DNA from 4 places in the Allobosea sp. CCNWLY174 genome. Region 3 is predicted to be linked to each of the others. Evidence: predicted binding sites of a transcription regulator. Region 3 holds the regulator's gene; each other region holds the start of a gene.
The links. The regulator PhoB, encoded in region 3, activates phosphate uptake and scavenging genes when phosphate is short. The targets are predictions, from matches to a motif close to TGTCATNNANCTGTCAT.

Region 1 (3,152 bases), on a different contig from region 3:
AGCTCGATCGCGCCGACCTCGACCGGCACGGCCGCAGCCTGCCCGGGGGCCGTCGCTTGCGCCTGCACCTGCTGGCCGCTGCCCTTGAAGTGGTTGCGGTAGCCGTAATATCCGCCGCCCGCCAGCCCGGCGATCAGGATAAGGAGGAGAAAACGCTTCATCAGGCTGGACGCTCCGGGAGTACGGACATATTCTAGACTGGACGGTCTAGTTTGATAAGCACCCTTTAAGGGCGGAAGCGTGACGGAATGATCAATGCACGGACGCGGTAGCGCCACCGCTGCAGAAGCAAGACCGATGCCGGCCGAAAAATCACGGCCGGATAAACATGACGCGATCACTAGGGCCGCGTCGGAGACGTTCCTGGCCGAGGGCTTCGATCGCGCCAGCCTCGATCAGATCGCCCAGCGCGCCGGCGTCTCCAAGCAGACCATCTACAGCCATTTCGCCGACAAGCAGGCGCTGTTCCTGGCGATCTGCACTGAACTCACTGAAAAATTGACGATTCCGCTGCGCAGACCGGCCAGCGAGACCGGCGATCTGCGCTCCACCTTGCTGCGTCTCGGCGAGGATGCGCTGGCGATGATGCTGCATCCGGCCTCGCTCGATTTGCATCGCCTGATCGTCGGAGCCGCCGCCCGCTTTCCCGAACTGGGACAGGCTGCGTACGAGGCTGGGGCAGGCCGCATGATCACGGACCTCTCCGCCTTGCTCGCGCAGTGTTCACGATCGGGTGATGGCCTGCCTCGGCCCTTGGCCGACGAGGAGGCCGACAGGCTCGCCGAGCAGTTCATCGGCATGCTGCGCGGCTTCCATCAGGTCCGCGGCCTGTTCGGCATCGCGCACGCGGCCGACGCCGAGCGCAAGGCTTATGTCGCCGCCTGCGTCGACTTGCTGCTGCGCGCGGGCTGACAGTCCACCTTCTCCCGCGAGTGCGGGCGATATGGTTGACGGTCGATGACCGGCCTTCCACCTCGGCCGTCCCGGAATGCACCTCCTGTCACGGCGCTGTCATCTGCCGCCGATACCGCATCATCCCGCAATCGCGGGAGAGTGTCGATGCTGCGTATCGAGGGTCTGACCAAGCGTTTCGGCGGCAAGGCCGCCGTCGACAACGTCACCCTGTCGATTCCGCGCGGCGAGATGGTCGGCATCATCGGCCGCTCGGGCGCCGGCAAGTCGACGCTGCTGCGCATGCTGAACCGCCTCGCCGACGCCAGCGAGGGCCGCATCCTCAGCGAGGACCGCGACGTCACCGCCCTGCGCGGTGCGGCGCTCCGCGCCTGGCGGCGCGACACGGCGATGATCTTCCAGCAGTTCAACCTGGTCGGTCGCCTCGACGTGCTGACCAATGTCCTGCTCGGCCGCCTGAACCATCGCTCGGCCGCGCTGACACTGGTCAAGAGCTTCTCGCAGGACGACAAGGTCCGTGCCATCGCCGCGCTCGAACGGCTCGACATGGGCCATCTGCTCGCGCAGCGGGCCGAGACCCTGTCCGGCGGCCAGCAGCAGCGCGTCGCCATCGCCCGCGCGCTGGTGCAGGAGCCCAAGATCATCCTGGCCGACGAGCCGATCGCCTCGCTCGACCCGCGCAACACCCAGGTCGTCATGGACGCGCTGTTCCGCATCAATCGCGAGGACGGCATCACCGTGGTCTGCAACCTCCACCACCTCGACATCGCCGCGAAGTACTGTGACCGGCTGATCGGCATGGCCGCCGGCAAGGTCGTGTTCGACGGCCCGCCGCACGCGCTCACCAGCGAGCTCGCCGCCGAGCTCTACGGCATCGAGGCCAAGGATGCCGGTGCCGAGGCACTCGATGCGCTCGACGCCATCGCCAGCCAGGAAGCCAAGCGCGCCAAGCAGAACGCCGCCTGAGACAGCCGGCGGCGTGCCTGCGGGCCTGCCCTTACGCCTGACTTTTCACCACCGCGTTTTCCAAAGGAGCACCATCATGCTGACCCGTCGTCATACCTTCACACTCGCCGCGGCCGGCCTTGCCGCGACGCTCGCCGGCCCGGCCTTCGCGCAGGACTGGAAGGCGAAGTATCCCGAGCTCGTCTTCGCCATCATCCCCTCCGAGAACGCCTCGGGCGTGGTCGAGCGCTACACCCCCTTCGTGAACTATCTCGCCAAGGAGCTCGGCACCAAAGTCACGCTGCGCATCGCCAACGACTACGCCGCGATCATCGAAGGCCAGCGCGCCGGCAACATCCATATCGGCATGTACGGCCCGGCCTCCTTCGCCCGCGCGCTGATGACCGGCGCCAAGGTCGACGCCTTCGCGATCGAGACCAATATCGACGGCACCAAGGGCTACTACTCGGTCTTCTACGTGAAGAAGGACTCGCCCTATCAGAAGATCGAGGATCTCAAGGGCAAGAATCTCGGCCTCGTCGACCCGAACTCGACCTCGGGCAACAACGTGCCGCGCTTCGCGCTCGACGGCATGAAGATCGAGCCGGAGAGCTTCTTCGGCAAGGTCGTCTACACCGGCAGCCACGAGAACGCGATCATCGCCCTGCAACAGGGCACCGTCGACATCGCCGCGAACTGGTGGAACGACGAGCAGGAATCGAACCTGCTGCGCATGGACCGCAAGAAGATGGTCAAGGCGGACGACTTCCGGATCATCTACAAGTCCGAGCAGATCGTGAACTCGCCGATGGCCTATCTCTCCGAGCTGCCGACCGAGCTCAAGGCCAAGATCCGCGACGCGGTGCTGAACCTCGCCACCAAGGACAAGGCCGCCTTCGACAAGATCTATGAAGGCAAGCAGGGCCCGCTCGTCGCCGTCGACAACAAGGCCTACGACCCGATCATCGAGCTGAACAAGTTCGTCGACGCGCTCCGCAAGAAGAAGTCTTCGTAAGCATGCGCTCCCTCCCCTCTCCCGGATGAGAGAGGGGCCGGGGGTGAGGGACCGCCCTCACCGCATTATTCCCAACACTGGGGCGGCCGCGCCGCGCTCTGGCGTTTACCGGCAGGCCCTCACCCCCTGCCCCTCTCCCATCCGGGAGAGGGGTTCCCCGCGCCTCTTTCGGCCAGGGCATATTTCATGACACTCGCGATCGATCGCAACGATCCCGCCATCGCCGCCCATGCCGAGCTCTATCGGCGCGAAATCGCAGGCAAACGGCGACAGACCCTGC
Region 2 (3,152 bases), on a different contig from region 3:
AGGCGGTATCGGTAGGGAACCTTTGCCGGCCCATCTCGTTGCTTTTCCCGACAATGGAGGAAAAGCCGATGAAACTGCTTGCTTCGACCCTTGCCGCGGGCCTGCTGCTGGCCGGCTCCGGCGCCTTCGCGCAGTCCGTCGATATCGGGCCGGGCGGTGTCAGGATCGACCCGCGCACGCCGCAGCAGCGCGCGATGGACCGTGAGGATCGCTGGCGCGAGCGTGATCGCTGGGAGCGCCGCCGAGCCTATCGCGCGGAGCGCGACTGCCGCACCGAGACGCGAATTCGCGAAACTCCGCGCGGGGAAATCCGTCGCACGGTACGTGTCTGCGACTAAGCGTGAGTTGAGTTAGGTTTAGTTGTGTCCATGAGACCGCCGCGCCCATTTGGTGCGGCGGTCTTGTCTTGCGGTGCGACTACTTGGCGTCGCGCGCCTTCACCGCCTGGTCCGGGAAGTCCGAGAACAGCCCGTCGATACCGAGCGCCAGATAGGCCTTGTACTCGGCGGCCGGGTCGCCCTTGAAGTCGGAGGCGAGGCGCTTGGGCTCGCTGCGGAAAGTCCAGGTGTGGACGAAGAGGCCGACGGCGTGGGCGTTCTTCACCACATCGGTCGGCGGCAGCAAGACGCGGTCGCGCTCGTCGATCGTGCCGTCGCCATTGAGGTCACGCGGCTTGCCGTCGTCGCCGATCACCTGCTTGGCCGGCATCAGATAGGGCTTCCAGGGGCCGACGCCGTCGGCATAGGTCCTGACCTCCTTCAGGCCTTCGGCGGTGACGAGGTCCTTGAAGGTGCGCTTGTCGCCGGTGACGACGAAGTCGTAGGGCTTGTCGAAGGGCGCGGCGAGGACGATGCCGCCATCCTTGTCGACATCGTCGGCGTCGACGAGCTGGATCAGGCGCAGCTGCGTCTTGCCGCGCAGATATTTGAGGTTGGCGGTCTCGAAGCTCTGGATGATCACCGGCGAGGTTTTCTCCGTCCAGCCGGCGGCCTTGAGCTGATCGAGCAGCTTGTCCTCGATCGCCAGGCCCAGGGCCGAGTGATAGGTCGAGTGCTTGATCTCCGGGTAGATGCCGATTGTGCGGCCGGTGCGGGCGCTTTCGGCCTTGGCGAGATCGATGACCTGCTGCAGGGTCGGGATCTCGTATTTGCCGTTATGCGCTTGGTCGCGATCGGCGAAGGCCTGCTTGGCCCGCAGCGTCTTGAGCTCGGCGAGCGTGAAGTCGGAGGCGAACCAGTCAGTGGTGTCGACACCGTCGACCTTGCGGGTCGTCTTGCGCGCGGCGAATTCCGGCCGCGTCGCGACATCGGTGGTGCCCGACATCATCGGCTCGTGGCGAACGACGAGATGGCCGTCCTTGGTCGCGACCAGATCAGGCTCGATGAAGTCGGCGCCTTGCTCGATCGCGAGCTTGTAGCCTTCGAGCGTGTGCTCGGGGAGATAGCCGCTGGCACCGCGATGGCCGGCAATCAGGGCCGGCTTTCCGTCGAGCGTCGGCACGGGGCTCTGGGCCTGGGCGGCCAGTGCCAGGGCAAAGGTCGCCAGCATGGTCGCCGGCTGCAACAGGGGCTTCATCTCGTCCGATCCTCGCTTCCTGCGGAAAGGCGGCGAAACTGCTCGGCGGATATGACAGGCTGGTGAAGGCTTCGTGCCCCTGCGCAGCGCCTCGAACATGTCGTCATGGGCGCTGCGAAGGGGAGTATCGGAAACTGGTCGAGGCGCTCGCTCGCTATCCGGCGGCGGGTGCCTCCGGAATCTCAGCGGCGGCCTTCGAGCGAGGTCTTGGCGTCCAGGCGCTTGGCCGGCGGCGGCGTGGTGTCGACCGGCTGGGTGGCGCAGGCGGCAAGCGACAGGCAGAACAGGCCGGCAAGCGCGAGGCGGGAGAGGGCAGTCATTGCAGTGGTTCCTGGGCGGTTGGCGTTGCGGAAGGAGTTGTATCGTCTTGCGCCCTGTGGGACGAGGGCGTCAAGGGTGCTGTCGCGCTTCGGAATCGTTCGAAATGGCGCCGGGCTCGAGGGCTGCGATGCAAAGCAAGCACAGGAACCGCCGGACATGACTCCCGCCGCCCGCATCAGCGCCGCCATCGAGGTCCTGGCGGACCTGATCGAGCGCCGGCGCCCGGCGGCCGACGCGCTCAAGGACTGGGGGCTGTCACGCCGTTTCGCCGGCTCGAAGGATCGCGCCGCCGTCGCTTCGCTCGTCTACGATGCGCTGCGCCGCCGCGCGTCCTCGGTGCATGCGCTTGGTGAGGAGACGCCGCGGGCGCTCGTGCTCGGCATGCTGGTCAGCCAGCGCGGCCTCGGCGTCGAGGAAATCTCGGACCTCTTCAGCGGACAGAATCATGCCCCCGCACCGCTGACCGAGTTCGAGGTCGCCGGGCTCGCCGCCTTCGATCTCAACGCCGCGCCAGGCTGGATGCAGGCCGATGTACCCGACTGGCTCTGGTCTTCCTTCATGGCAGGCTTCGGCGACGATGCGGTTGCCGAAGGACAGGCTCTGGCGGGCCGTGCGCCGGCCGATATCCGCACCAATCGGCTGAAGACCGATCGCGACAGGCTGCGTGCAGCGCTGGCGCATCTTCAGCCCGAACCGGGCGCCTGGTCGCCCGATGCCTTGCGCTTCCTGCCCGGCCCCGATGGCCGCGGCCCGTCGCTGCAGAGCGAGCCGAGCTTCTTCAACGGCGAGTTCGAGATCCAGGACGAGGGCTCGCAGCTCGTGACGCTGCTCGCCGGCGCACAGCCCGGCATGAGTGTCGTGGATCTCTGTGCCGGCGCCGGCGGCAAGACGCTGGCACTGGCTGCTGTCCTCGGCGGAGACGGGCGCATCTTCGCCACCGATCTCGACAGCCGCCGGCTGGCGCCGCTGCATGACCGGCTCACCCGCTCCGGCGCCGGCAATGTCGAGGTCCGCGTGCCCAGGAGCCGCGGCCATGATGCGCTTGCCGATCTCGTCGGCACGATCGATCTCGTGCTCGTCGATGCGCCCTGCACCGGCTCCGGCACCTGGCGCCGCAATCCGGATGCGAAATGGCGGGTGCGCCCCGGCGCGCTGGCCGAGCGCATCAAGGAACAGGCGCAGGTTCTCACGCGTGCCGCCAGTCTGGTGAAACCAGGTGGGCGCATTGCCTACATCACCTGCTCGATGCTGCCGGA
Region 3 (3,152 bases):
ATTCACCGATCAGGGTATGCCACCCTGATCGGATCCGGCTCTCGCGGCAGCGTTGCCGAATAGACTCACTGTCCGGCCGTCTGCGGCGATTGGCTGGGGAAAAGCCGAATTACGATTCGGCGACTCTTGTGGCCGAGTCAGGCCATCTTGTATGGTCCTCTTCGTCAGATACGACATCTCGTGCGGCGTCTCCTGTATCGTCAGTTCCGGGCGTAACGGCTTCCGTTTTGTGACGGACGCTGCCGGTATCGGATTCCGCCATGATCTCTCCCTATGCCTCGCCGGCCCGCTGGCGAAGCATGACGAAGACAGGTGCAACCCCATGACCGAAGCCGGAGCCTGGACCGACGAACGCGTCGAACTGCTCAAGAAGCTCTGGAATGACGGCCTGAGCGCGAGCCAGATCGCCGCCGAGCTCGGCAGCGTCACGCGGAACGCCGTCATCGGGAAGGTTCACCGTCTCGGCCTGTCCGGCCGGGCCAAGAGCCCCGGTTCGGCCACGCCGCGCCCGCGCAAGCCGGCGGCCCGCCCGCCGAGCCATCCCGCCGGCCATCAGAACGGTGGCGCCGGGCTGACCCGCGGCAACACCGCGCTGGCACCGCAGTTCGCACCCGAAATCGCGACCGAAGCACAGGTCGAGCGCGCTCCGGCGCCGGCCGAGGACGTGGTCGTGCCGTTCTCCGAGCGGGTCACGATCATGGATCTGCGCGAGTATATGTGCCGCTGGCCGATGGGCGACCCGACCACGCCGGAGTTCCGCTTCTGCGGCGGCCGCAGCGCGACCGGCATGCCCTATTGCGCCTATCATGCCCGGATCGCCTACCAGCCGGCGGCCGACCGGCGCCGCGAGCGCAAGCCCGTCCGCGCCTGAGGCGGCGTAACCATCCAAAATCGGAAAAGCCGGCCCTCGTGGCCGGCTTTTTCATGGGCGAACCACGGGAGAGCGCCATGGCGACCTTCGCGACCTATGCCGCCGCGGCGCTGGCGGAGATCGCCGGCTGCTTCGCCTTCTGGGCCTGGCTCAAGCTCGGCAAGCCGGTCTGGTTGCTGCTGCCGGGCCTGGTATCGCTCGCGGCTTTCGCCTGGTTGCTGGCCCTGCTCGACAGTCCAGCCGCCGGGCGCACCTTCGCCGCCTATGGCGGCGTCTATATCGTGGCGTCGCTGGCCTGGATGGCGCTGGTCGAGAAGGTGCTACCAGATCGCTACGACCTGGCAGGCGCCGCGCTCTGCCTTGCCGGCGCAGCGGTGATCATCGCCGCGCCGCGCTGACAAAAGCGCTCAACTGCGGGCAAACGTCTCGTCGAAGGCGTAGCCGGCGCCGCGCACCGTGCGCAGCGGGTCCTTGGCATTGGCCGGCGTGATCGCCTTGCGCAGGCGCCCGACATGAACGTCGACGGTGCGTTCGTCGATATAGACGTCGCGACCCCAGACGGCGTCGAGCAGTTGCGCCCGGGAATAGACCCGGCCCGGGGCCTGCATCAGGAATTCGAGCAGGCGGAACTCGGTCGGGCCGAGATGCAATTCGGCGCCGGCGCGGCGGACGCGCCGGGTGGTGCGGTCGAGCTCGAGATCGCCGGCAGCGAGCAGACCGGCGACATGGCCGGGCTTGGCGCGGCGCAGCAGCGCCTGGATGCGGGCGATCAGTTCGGGCAGCGAGAACGGCTTGACGACATAGTCGTCGGCGCCGGTGGCAAGGCCGCGGACCCGCTCTGTCTCCTCGCCGCGGGCGGTCAGCATGATGATCGGCACGCGCTCGGTGTCGCGCCGGGTACGCAGGCGCCGGCAGAGCTCGATGCCGGAGAGGCCGGGCAGCATCCAGTCGAGCAGGACGAGGTCGGGCGTATGGTCGCGCAGGTGCAGTTCGGCGTCGTCGCCGCGCGCCACGCTGTCGACCTCGAAGCCCTCGGCCTCGAGATTGTAGCGCAGCAGCAAGGTGAGCGGCTCCTCGTCCTCGACGATCAGGATGCGTGCGGGCATGTCAGCGTCCGTTCAAGCGCCCGCCGGTTCAGCCATTGGCCGCCGGCAGGTCGACGAGGATGTTGGTGGTGTCGAGCTTCGGCCGGGTCTCGTCGATCGACTGGCCGGTGACGAGATAGTGGATGGTCTCGGCGATGTTGGTGGTATGGTCGCCGATGCGCTCGACGTTCTTGGCGCAGAACAGCAGATGCGTGCAGAAGGTGATGTTGCGCGGGTCCTCCATCATATAGGTCAGGAGCTCGCGGAACAGCGAGGTGTAGAGCGCGTCGATCTCGTCGTCGCGGCGCCAGACATCCATCGCCTTCTGCTCGTTGCTGGCGGCATAGGCGTCGAGCACGTCCTTGAGCTGGGCCTGGACCAGGCGGCTCATATGCTCGAGGCCGACGACGGCGCGATGCGGCGGCGAGAACTGGCCGGAGATCGCGACGGCGCGCTTGGCGATGTTCTTGGCGAGGTCGCCGACGCGCTCGATGTCGGCGGCGATGCGGATTGCCGAGATCAGCTCGCGCAGGTCGTTCGCCAGCGGCTGGCGGCGAGCGATGGTCAGCACCGCCTTTTCCTCGACCTCGCGCTGGAGATTGTCGAGGCGCTGGTCGGCGCTGATGATTTTCTGGGCGAGCGCGGTGTCGCGGCGCACCAGAGCCACGGTGGAGTCGCCGAGCATGCGCTCGGACATGCCGCCCATCTCGGCGAGGCTGCGGCGCAGGCCCTCGAGATCGGCATCGTAGGAGCGGACGATATGTTGATCCGACATCGGGCGTATCCTTCGAGTCTGGCCGGCGCTTTCAGAACGTCAGCCGAAGCGGCCGGTGACGTAGTCCTGCGTCTGCTTCTTGTGCGGGTTCATGAAGATCGTGTTGGTCGCGTCGAACTCGATCACCTCGCCCAGATACATGAAGGCGGTATACTGCGAGATGCGCGCCGCCTGCTGCATGTTGTGGGTGACGATGACGATGGTGAAGTCGGTCTTGAGCTGCTCGAGCAGGTCCTCGATCTTGCCGGTCGAGATCGGGTCGAGCGCCGAGGTCGGCTCGTCGAACAGGATGACCTCGGGCTTCTGGGCGATGGTGCGGGCGATGCAGAGGCGCTGCTGCTGGCCGCCCGAAAGGCCCATGCCGGAGCTCTTCAGCTTGTCCTTGACCTCGTCCCAAAGCGCGGCGCGGCGCAAGGCGCCC
Region 4 (3,152 bases), on a different contig from region 3:
CCTTGGCGCCAAACTGGTTGTCGCGCTCGATCACCGCGAAGGTCTCGTCGCCGAGATAGGTGAGTTCGGAGAGGCCCATCCAGGCGCCGGCGGCCGGAGCGGTCAGCGGGTAGTAGAGAATACCCCAGCTCTTGCTGAAGGGCTTGTAGGTCAGAATCTTGACCTTGCCCTTGGGGTCGTCCTTCCACTCGCGCTGGACCGCGATCCAGACCGTTTCGTCCTGGCCCGCGCCGGTGACGGCGACGCCCTCATAGCCCTGGTTGACCGCCTTGGCGGCAAAGTCCTCCGGCAGGGCGATCTCCTCCTCGATCTCGCCCCTGGCCGAAGCGCGCAGCAGCAGGTTCTGGGTTGGCTTCTCCTTGCGCTCCGGCGCGCCTTCCGAGACCAGCCAGAAGCCGCCGCCGGCGCGCGTCGCGATCCCCTCGAGATCATAGGAGGCCGGCTTGCCGTCCTTCGTCACGGTGACGGCGCCGGTGATCGTCGCCGGTTTCTTCGTCGCGTCGATCTCGAGGATGCGAGAGGGCGTATAGGCGTTGTCGGCGACGCTGAAGAGACGGCCCGGCAGCTCGGGATGGGCGGCGAGGCCCGAGAGCGCGCCCCAGCCGAGCGGCACGCCATCGACATCGGCCGAGACGATCGTCGGGTAGGCGGTTGGTGCCTCGCTGCGCTGATAGATGGTCACGGCCGAACGCGGCCCGTCCTTCTCGCCGAGATCGGCCTCGGAGGCGGAAACGAAGAGATTGCGCTGCGGGATCGCCAGCAGCCCTTCCGGCGCGATGCCGCCCGGCAGGGCCTGCAGATAGCGCGGAGCCTTGCCCGGCCCCTCGTCCTTGAAGACGAGCACCAGCGAGGCGCGTTCCAGCCCGACGAAGAACAGGCGCTCGCCATCATAGGTGCCGACCTCGATACCCTCCGGCTCGCTGCCCTTAGCGGCTGAGCGGCGCTCCGGATAATGGCCGAGGCGGATGGCAATGTGGTCGACCATGTTGCCGGCATCGAACTCGACCGTGCCGTCCTTGCGGAAGATGGTGAAGCCGCGCGAGCCGCCCTTCCAGTCGCCCTCATTGGCGGTGACGAAGCGGTCGTTGTCGAGCCAGCGCACCGCATCGGGCTCGCGGCGCACGCCCTTCAGCTCCTCAACCGGCTTGATCTCACCGTCTCGGGTCTTGTCGATGTTCTTGAGATCGACGGTGCCGGCCGGGAAATGCGTAACGAGCTTGCCGGTCCTGGTGTCGACCACGGCGATGTGGTTGTTCTCCTGCAGCGTGACCACGGCAAGACCGTCCTGGTTGACGTCGACGAATTCCGGCTCCGGATCGGTCGGCTCGACCGCGGCGATGCCGGTGAGGTCGACGATCTGCCTGGAGGCGCAATCGGCCTCGCCGCCCGTGATGCCGATCAAAGTGAGATTGCCGGCGGGAAGCTGCGGCAGGTCGCCCTTGTTCAGCTTCTCGTCGCGCTCGTTCTCGATGACGATGGCGAGCTTGCCCTTGTCTTTGGTCAGGGCGATCGAATCGGGCTGGCCGCCTAGCTCGCATTTGGCTGTGACCTGCTTCGTTCTCAGGTCGATGGTGGCGAGATGGCCGGCCGGCTCCTTGAAGTTGTCGCCGGAGCTGACGACGACGGCGAAGGCTCGCTCGCCGAGGATCACGACCGAGGTCGGCTCGCCGCCGACCGGGATGAAGCCGGCGGGCTTGGGCGCATCGGCCGTGGTGATGTCGATCAGACCGACCGCCTTCTGCTCGGCGTCGGTATAGGCGAGCAGGGTGCCGGCCTCGTTGGCCGAAATGATCTCCGCAACCGTCTTCTTCTTCGCGTCGCGATCGGCCGGGAGGTTCAGCGGCACCTGGAAGGTGGCGATACGGTTGAAGGTCGGCTCGGCAAGTGCCGTTGCGCCAGAGAGGAGCGTCGCGAGGGCCGCAAGGACGAGGGGTTTGCGCATTGGGACGGTCCTGTTCCGCAGGGTGGGGAGGCAGGCCTTCCGGCTAGTGAGCACAGACGACGGTTTCGTGACAAGCCGTCGCAAGCCACGGCCGCCGCGGCGCGAGCCACGGCGGCTTCGGCTAACGGGCCGTTTGGTCAGTGCAAAGCGGCTTCGGTTCCAACCGTTTCCGTGACCGACTTCTTCAGGCCGATCACCTCGAGCTCGGTGACGACCGCGACCGCCGCGGCCTGGGCCAGGACGAAGGCGATGCCGAGCGTGGTCGGCGCGAACCAGCCGGCGACGAGGATCAGCACGCTGTCGGCGATCCAGAGGACATTGACGCCGATCACGGCATAGATCGCGAGGCGCGGCAGGCGAAGCCGGCTGGCGAATAACGCAAGCAGGGCAGCACAAGGCAGCAACACCAGGCCGGCGCTGCGAAGAAACTCCGCCGGAAAGCCGAGGAGGCCGGAGAGCGAACCGGCGCCGACGCTGAGCAGCAGGCCGGTCGCGGCGCAGGCGGCGGCATCGAGGGCAAGGGCGTTGCGCAGGAAACGCGAGGACTGGATGAAGGCCATGGTCGTTCTCCGGTTCAGGCCCCGTCTCATCCGGGGCGGTTGCTGATGGAGGCCATGCTGACGAAAGCCCGGCGGCCGGTCGATTAAGCCAGAGGTAATTGGATGGCGGCGCGGCTGCGGCTAGCTTGCCCATCATGAACAAGCACCAGCAGCCCACGATCGGGCATCTCATCCGCGACTGGCGCCAGCTGCGCCGTCTCAGCCAGCTCGACCTCGCGCTCGAAGCCGAGATCTCGCAGAAGCATCTCAGCTTCGTCGAGAGCGGCCGCTCGGTCCCGAGTCGAGACATGGTCCTGCTGCTCGCCGAGCATCTCGGCGTGCCGCTGCGCGAGCGCAACGCGCTCCTGCTCTCGGCCGGCTATGCACCGGTCTATCTCGAACGTTCGCTGGAGGATCCGAGCCTGCAGGCGGCGCGCAGCGCGATCGACCTGCTGCTCAAGGGGCACGAGCCCTACCCGGCCGTGGCCATCGACCGGCACTGGACCCTGCTCGCGGCGAACAAGATGATCGCGCCGATGCTCGCGGTCGTCGAAGACGCCGACCTGCTGCGCCCGCCGGTCAACGTGCTGCGGCTCAGCCTGCATCCACGCGGGCTCGCCCCGGCGATCGTCAACCTGACGGAATGGCGCGGCCATCTGATCGCAAGGCTG

Region 1: phnC (phosphonate ABC transporter ATP-binding protein) is a predicted target of PhoB. The motif match lies at 999-1,015, and genes of this name have one in related genera.
Region 2: V7S63_RS02895 (glycerophosphodiester phosphodiesterase) is a predicted target of PhoB. The motif match lies at 1,627-1,643, and genes of this name have one in related genera.
Region 4: V7S63_RS20910 (esterase-like activity of phytase family protein) is a predicted target of PhoB. The motif match lies at 1,999-2,015, and genes of this name have one in related genera.

What each region holds. Positions count from the first base shown of each region.
Region 1 covers NZ_JBBBBQ010000007.1:105,552-108,703, reverse strand. Annotated here, with positions in the region: gene V7S63_RS19935 (efflux RND transporter periplasmic adaptor subunit) at 1-161, opposite strand, end outside; gene V7S63_RS19930 (TetR/AcrR family transcriptional regulator) at 298-912, shown strand; gene phnC (phosphonate ABC transporter ATP-binding protein) at 1,060-1,878, shown strand; gene phnD (phosphonate ABC transporter substrate-binding protein) at 1,955-2,872, shown strand; gene phnE (phosphonate ABC transporter, permease protein PhnE) at 3,059-3,152, shown strand, end outside.
Region 2 covers NZ_JBBBBQ010000001.1:609,639-612,790, reverse strand. Annotated here, with positions in the region: gene V7S63_RS02900 (hypothetical protein) at 69-338, shown strand; gene V7S63_RS02895 (glycerophosphodiester phosphodiesterase) at 418-1,575, opposite strand; gene V7S63_RS02890 (hypothetical protein) at 1,758-1,895, opposite strand; gene V7S63_RS02885 (RsmB/NOP family class I SAM-dependent RNA methyltransferase) at 2,053-3,152, shown strand, end outside.
Region 3 covers NZ_JBBBBQ010000010.1:146,635-149,786, reverse strand. Annotated here, with positions in the region: gene V7S63_RS24040 (GcrA family cell cycle regulator) at 323-871, shown strand; gene V7S63_RS24035 (YnfA family protein) at 949-1,269, shown strand; gene phoB (phosphate regulon transcriptional regulator PhoB) at 1,279-1,977, opposite strand; gene phoU (phosphate signaling complex protein PhoU) at 2,006-2,731, opposite strand; gene pstB (phosphate ABC transporter ATP-binding protein PstB) at 2,771-3,152, opposite strand, start outside.
Region 4 covers NZ_JBBBBQ010000008.1:22,418-25,569, reverse strand. Annotated here, with positions in the region: gene V7S63_RS20910 (esterase-like activity of phytase family protein) at 1-1,942, opposite strand, end outside; gene V7S63_RS20905 (hypothetical protein) at 2,080-2,502, opposite strand; gene V7S63_RS20900 (helix-turn-helix domain-containing protein) at 2,637-3,152, shown strand, end outside.